DNA from 2 places in the Pseudomonas sp. DTU12.1 genome. Region 2 is predicted to be linked to the other one. Evidence: riboswitches for the same ligand, from Rfam matches in the RefSeq annotation. Region 2 holds a riboswitch; the other holds the start of a gene.
The links. Region 2 has a riboswitch for cobalamin ahead of GDV60_RS14210 (CbtB-domain containing protein). Riboswitches for the same ligand answer to the same signal wherever they lie in the genome.
Positions count from the first base shown of each region.

Region 1: another riboswitch for cobalamin. It lies ahead of GDV60_RS10725 (TonB-dependent siderophore receptor); the one in region 2 lies ahead of GDV60_RS14210 (CbtB-domain containing protein).

Region 1 is NZ_CP045254.1:2,449,053-2,452,522, forward strand. It holds gene GDV60_RS10725 (TonB-dependent siderophore receptor) at 1-1,895, opposite strand, end outside; cobalamin riboswitch at 1,987-2,192, opposite strand; gene GDV60_RS10730 (histidine phosphatase family protein) at 2,295-2,846, shown strand; gene cobF (precorrin-6A synthase (deacetylating)) at 2,894-3,470, shown strand, end outside.
Region 2 is NZ_CP045254.1:3,286,973-3,290,442, forward strand. It holds gene GDV60_RS26570 (hypothetical protein) at 1-143, shown strand, start outside; gene GDV60_RS26575 (hypothetical protein) at 622-1,737, shown strand; cobalamin riboswitch at 1,920-2,123, shown strand; gene GDV60_RS14210 (CbtB-domain containing protein) at 2,220-2,408, shown strand; gene GDV60_RS14215 (CbtA family protein) at 2,420-3,121, shown strand; gene GDV60_RS14220 (cobalamin biosynthesis protein) at 3,118-3,470, shown strand, end outside.

The sequences.
Region 1 (3,470 bases), 840 kb from region 2:
AGGTTGTCGACATTGCTGGAGCGGCTGGTGACGTAGTCGCGGTCGAACAGGTTTTCTACCAGCAGGCTCACGCGGTGCTGGTGGGCGTTGTCGAGGTAGCGATAGGCGTCGGCGTCCACCACCGAATAGTGGCCGTATTCGACTCTTTTCGAGCTGGTCACATCGTGGATATAGCGGATGGCCGCGCCGACGCCCCACAGGCGATTCTGCGATTCGAACCCCACCCGCGAGCGGGCGAAGAAGCTCGGCACATCGTTGATGGTGACCCCGGTGCGCGACTCGGTCAGGTTGCGGGTCATGTCCGCCTGCAGGCTCCACTGATCGTTGAGCGCCAACTTGGCATCGGCTTCGAAGCCGCGCACCTGGATCTGGCCCTGGCCGTTGACCCACTGGATGTCGTCGAGGGTGATCAGGTCGGTGATCTTGCGCTTGAACAGGGTCACGCTGGTGCTGAACTCGCGGTCGGCCAGCAGGCCCTTGTAGTCCAGGCCCAGCTCGGCGTTGCGGCTTTTCTCCGGCTTGAGGTTGCGGTTGCCGATCTCGTCGCCGGGTTCGTTGACGAACAGTTGCTCGGCATTCGGCAGCTTGTAGGCCGTACCGTACTGGCCGCGCAGGGCCCAGTTGGCGTTGAGGTCGTAGAGCGAGGTGAGCATGCCGACCGTGGCGCTGTCGCCGCCGCTCATGGTTTCGTGGCGCACGCCGAGGCTCGGATGCCAGTCGGGCAGGGCGTCGATCTGCGGGCGCAACTGGGTGTAAACGGCGTGGGCTTCGGCCTTGTTATTGTCGATGACCAGCACATCGTCCTGGCCCTTGAACCACTGGTTATCGGTACCGAATACCAGCATATGGCCGCCTGCAAGCTCGGCCTTGCCCTCGGCCTGCACGCCCCAGTCGGTAAAACCCCAGTAGTCGTTGTGATTGCGCATCACGGTGCCGCCGTTGGCGGTGTTGTTGACCCGTGAGTAGCGGGTATCCCAGTCGTTGATATGGCCCTTGACGAAGTAGCTCAGCCGCTCGTTGATGCTCTGTTCGAAGGTCGCCGTGGCAATCTGCTGCACGCGGTCGTTGGTGGTCTTGCGGTTGTTGGTGGCGCCGGCGAAGTCCAGGTTGGCATCGGTGTACTGGTAAAACAGCTCCAGGCGCGAGTCATCGCCAAAAGACTGGATGGCCTTGGCGCCGAGTGTGGTGACTTCGTAGGAGCGTTTCTTGTCGGTGACGTTGCTCATGTCGCGGTTACGAAAGGGCTGGTAGCCCTCGGACACGTTATGGCTGACATAGGCCAGCAAACCCAGGTCGCCCAGGCCATTGCTGAAAATCCGCTCGGCCCGGGCATCGCCGGTGGTGCCGCCAAAGGTATCGACGCCCAGGTTGGTTTCGCCGGATACGTCGCGCGTCTGCGGGCTGCGGGTGACGATGTTGATGACCCCCGCCACGGCCTGGGTGCCGAACAACAGGCTCTGGCCGCCCTTGAGCACTTCGATGCGTTCCACGGCGTTGGCCGGCAAGGTATCCAGGTACAGGCCACCGTACAGGCGGTTGTTCAGGCGTACGCCGTCGAGCAGGATCAGGGTGTCGTCATTGCGCCCGCCCAACAGGGAATAGGTGCCGTAGTCGAACGGGCCGTTTTTCGGGGCCACGTAGAAACCGGGGATGAACATCTGCATCGCCCGCGTGATATCTGCGCTGGGGCCGGCGCGTTCGATCTGTTGGCGGGTGACAATTTCGACCTTGCTGCCGTACTGGGCCATGTCGGCCACGGTGGTGGATTCCACCGATGGCGCGGAAACGGTCTGTGCCTTGAGTTCCAGGGCACTATTGTCAGCGAGTAGCAGGGGACTGAACAGACAACCCAACAGCAAGGTTGGGCCAGAAGTGACGCCGCGTTGAAAAATCATAGTCTTCTCGAAAAGTATCTTCGCAGAAGCACGCAGGAGAAGGTATCGAGCACACGCCAATACCGGCCCATGCCCGCCCACCGCAGGATTTTGCCAAACAGAAATTCCAGGCCGGTCTCCGGGCTCACGCGTATCGAACCCTTCACCTTCCCATGGCGTTCTGGCCACAGTGGTGTGTCGAAGGGGTCACGCGTATACCGTTGCGGGGGCAGCACCGGACTTGCTCGATCGAGCGTACCGGTTTCCCGTTTCACCCCATGCACGGCGGCATGAGGCACCTGAAACAGGCCGGCATCTGAACATTCCCGCGACCGTTGGTCAACTTATCCAGTGGTCGAACCGGTGGGTCTGGATCGTTGTAATATGTTTGCTTCGCTTGATCACCAGAGCCGCACGTCCATGCAGAGCACCCGATTGACGCTGATTTGCCATGGTGCGACCCGCGCGCAAAAGCTTGGGCATTTCGCCCTTGATGAAGCCCTGGAAACGCCGCCGTCGCCCTTGAGGCTGGCCGCACGTTTCAAAAAAGCGCCACGCCTGTTATGCGGGCCTGAGACCAGGGCCCGGCAAACGGCGACGCTGTTCGGTCAGCACGCCACGATTGATGACGGGTTGCGCGATATGGACGTGGGCCATTGGCGCGGTCGGGATATCAATGACATCGACCGCGACGAACTGACGACCTGGCTGACCGACAGCACCAGCGCGCCTCACCGTGGTGAGTCCGTGACGCAGTTGTGCGAGCGCGTCAGCCAGTGGCTGCAACGCGTCGCAGAGCAGCCCGGCCATGTGATGGCGGTTACGCATCCGGCGGTGGTTCGTGCCGCTTTGCTTCATGTCATGCAGGCACCCATCGCTATGTTTTACCTGATTGATGTGGAGCCGCTGTCTTCTACCGAGCTGCGTTTCAACAACGTCTGGCGTCTGCGCCTGGAAACGCACGAGACCTGAGTGGCGCGAACATGGCAAAATCCCGGCCCCGCACTGAGAACACCTTCATGAAAAAGATCCTGATCATCGGCATTGGCGCCGGCAACCCCGACTACATCACGATGCAGGCGGTGAAGGCGCTTAACCGTACCGACGTGTTTTTCCTGATGGACAAGGGCCAGAGCAAGGACAAACTGATCGACCTGCGCCGGGAGATCTGCCAGACCTACATCGACGCCGGGCATGCCTACCGCTTTGTCGAAGCCGACTGCCCCGAGCGTGTGCGTGGCGAGATCGACTACACCACGGCTGTGCAGGATCTGAACCGCGACAAGCAACAGACCTTCGAGCGGATGATCAACGAACAAATGGCCGACGGCGAAGTGGGGGCCTTCCTGGCCTGGGGCGACCCGGCGTTGTACGACAGCACCATCCGCATCCTGCAGGCGATTCTGGCCAGTGGCAGCTGTACGTTTGAGTTCGAGGTCATCCCCGGGATCACCAGCGTCCAGGCCCTGGCGGCCCAGCATAAAGTGCCGCTGAACCGCATCGGCCGTTCCATCGAGATCACCACCGGGCGTCGGCTTGCGGCGGGGCAGGTCGGTGATGCCGATACGCTGGTGGTGATGCTGGACGCCGAGGACT
Region 2 (3,470 bases):
GTCGCCTACTTAACGAGTTGGATATTGGCGTTGGGTTTACTTGGGATGGACGGGGCTTGAAAGATCAAAGGTTTGATCATGACAACCTTGATCACATGATCGGACGGTTGCCTGACAGGGTCAAATTCAAGTGGCGATCCTAAGGATAAACCTGTTGAAACAAGCACCTATACTCACCAACCATCGGTACGTCTGACGGTACTGCGATCAAAACCTCAGCCAGCGTTCAAGGTGTTTGAGGCACATCCCTCACACATGCTCTCCAGCGCCTTGTTTCGGGTGCCCTTGATTGGGTGAAACGGGAAACCGGTAAGCCGTAGTTGCGGGGGCAGCCACGGCATCGACCGCGTTCCCTTCTTAGCTTCGACCGGGGCCTAAGAACCTCGAGGGTGCAAGGCTACGCGTGCGAGAGGACGGGTCAATGTCGGCAAACCCAGATCAATTTTTACCCCACGGCACTCTGGGAAAAAACCTGTATCACTCTGCAGGCCTCGGCGGGGAACAAGTTTGAATGGGGCGCCACACAGTCACCGATTCATGCATTTGCAGCCCTGTTGGCATTGCTCACAGGAGTCCATCTGCGGTGAGCGCCCAATACAGCAACAAACTCGAGGTTCTGTCATGACTATTTCAATGTTTCAGCCCAACAGCCTTCACTCGCTGCCAATCACGCAGGGCAAAGACAGCAATCAACCCCCGCCCTCCAAAACTGACACTGCTCAGAACCAATGGGCAGACGACACCAGTGGCGCCAGCCGAACAACGCGAGCGACGCCGGGGGCATCATCTCAAGCAGACTATCCATCGTCCTACAGCGACAGGCGCCTACTCAAGGAGGTGAAGAAGCATTTTAGACAGTACGCAGCGGGAGATGGTGACAGGTACGTTAACTTTAATGAATTGAAGGAAGCCGCCGGCCAGCAGCCGACCAGTAGAACCTTTACTACGCACGCGTCAGCAGTGGCCAAGGAACTTCTCAACCGTCCTAGCCTGCTTGACGAACTGGATATAGGGGTTGGCTCTACTTGGAGGGAGCCAGGGTTGAAAGACCAAAGGTTCGATCATGACAACCTGGACTACATGATAAACAAGTATCGCGAAACAACTTCTTTGGAGAGCTACAGCGACAAGGTGCTGGCCAAGAAATTACTGTCTACGTTGGACGAGCTAGAAATCTCCACAACCTTCCCATACGCTAGTTTTACCTTGGTCGACCTAAAAAATATGGCAGCCGGAAAACTACACGACGGCCGAGACGCGACACAAGAGCAAATGAAACTTGCAAAGGAAATACTCAGCCGTCCAAAGTTACTTGAAGCACTCGACAAAGATATATATGGATGGACCAACACCGCCCTAAACTGGAACGATATCGCTCTTGTGGCTGAAGACTTCGAAAGTCTCAGCGATGAATACTTGCTATTTCAAATGAGCATTTACTATGAGGAGTTAGCCGCCGCACCTGACACCGACCATCTAAGTTTTAGCGAATTGAAAGAGGCGGCAGGCGAACTACCAAGCACCCGTAAATTTTCCTCAAAAGCAACAGCGGTTGCCCGAGCACTCCTTAAAAGACCTGACCTGCTTCACAAGTTGGATACAGGTCCTAACAATAAAGGTGAAGCGGGGAAACAAGACGAAAAGATTGAAGGGGGAACCGTCGACCAAGTGCGCCTTACTAGTTCGAGGTTACCGCGTCGCCCTACCGGGCCAGCGCAAAAAGGACGTTTGTCTTAAGACGGGGGGCAGTTCGTTTGCCGCGTTTTTTGGCTTGAGCCCTGCGGCCTGGTGCGGGCGGTAGCATAAGCGGGCAAAGCACGCGCCCCTTTGTTCTCTGCCACGCCTGCTCAAAATTTCAATCCGTGAGTTGTTCGGCGTGCGCACTCACTCAATTGACGGGATCCCCCTGACCATGCTCTCCTACACATCTTGTTTCAGGTGCCCTTCACAGGGTGAAACGGGAAACCGGTGACCCATGCGTGCATGACAGTCCGGTGCTGCCCCCGCAACGGTAGGCGAGCGAAGTGTCAGATCCACTGTGCCTGTACGGCATGGGAAGGTGATGCTTTTAGGCCCAGAGCCCCTCGCAAGCCCGGAGACCGGCCCGAACCAATCAGATAACAAACCCGCGGTGGGCGGGCGCTGTTCAGAACCCTGCGTGCCCGGCTCGCGGGGTTTTCATGCGCTCGTATCACCCTGCCACTCGAAAGGGACGTGCCATGTCGATCATCAGCAGCACCTCACACACCGCCAGCAGCTCCGCCACCTTGAGCCAGCGCCTGACCGCCGCCATTGGCGCGTCGATCCTGGGGGCGTGCCTGGTGTATTTCGCCGGGTTCTCCCATATCGAGGCCGTACACAACGCCGCCCACGATACGCGCCACAGCGCTGCCTTCCCGTGCCATTGAGACCTGCCGCCATGATCAAGCGAATTGCGCAAACCGCAGGTTTCAGCGGCCTGCTGGCCGCCCTGCTGCTGACGCTGCTGCAAAGTTTCTGGGTAGCCCCGCTGATTCTGCAGGCGGAAACCTTCGAAAACGCCCCGGCCGCAACCGAGGTACATGAACACGCCTCAGGTGCCGCAGCCCACAGTCACGACGCCGAGGCCTGGGAACCGGAAGACGGCTGGCAACGCGTGCTGTCCACCACCGGCGGCAACCTGGTGGTCGCTGTCGGTTTTGCGCTGATGCTCGCGGGCCTCTATACCCTGCGCGCTCCGACCCGTACTGCCCAGGGCTTGCTCTGGGGCCTGGCCGGCTATGCCACCTTTGTATTGGCGCCGACCCTGGGCCTGCCACCGGAACTGCCCGGCACCGCAGCGGCAGACCTGGCGCAACGGCAGATCTGGTGGATTGGTACCGCAGCCTCCACGGCTGCCGGCATTGCGCTGATCGTGTTTGGCCGCAATTGGCTGTTGAAGATCCTCGGCGTAGCGATCCTGGCGGTGCCCCATGTGGTTGGCGCGCCACAGCCGGAAGTTCACTCGATGCTGGCTCCCGAGGCATTGGAAGCACAATTCAAGATCGCCTCGCAGCTGACCAACGTCGCGTTCTGGCTGGCGCTGGGGCTGATCAGCGCCTGGTTGTTTCGCCGCAATCGTGACGATCAATACGCCGCATGATTTTGACGGTTGGCCTGGGTTGCCAGCGTGGCTGTGAGGTTGAAGCCTTGCTGGAACTGTTCAACAGTGCGCTGGCCGAGGCCGGTATCGACCCCGGCCAAATCAGCGCATTGGCAAGTATTGCTCACAAGTGCGATGAGCCAGGCATAGTCGCCCTGGCCAACGCGTTGAACCTGCCATTGCAGTGCTTTGATGCACAACAACTGCAGGTCTACGAAGGACGATTGAGCCATAAGTCGGATGTGGTTTTCGCCCATACGGGGTGCTACGGCATCGCCGAAAGTGCCGCTTTGGCATTGGCAGAACAGCTTGCCAAGGCCCCTGCCCGACTGCTGATCACCCGCAAAAA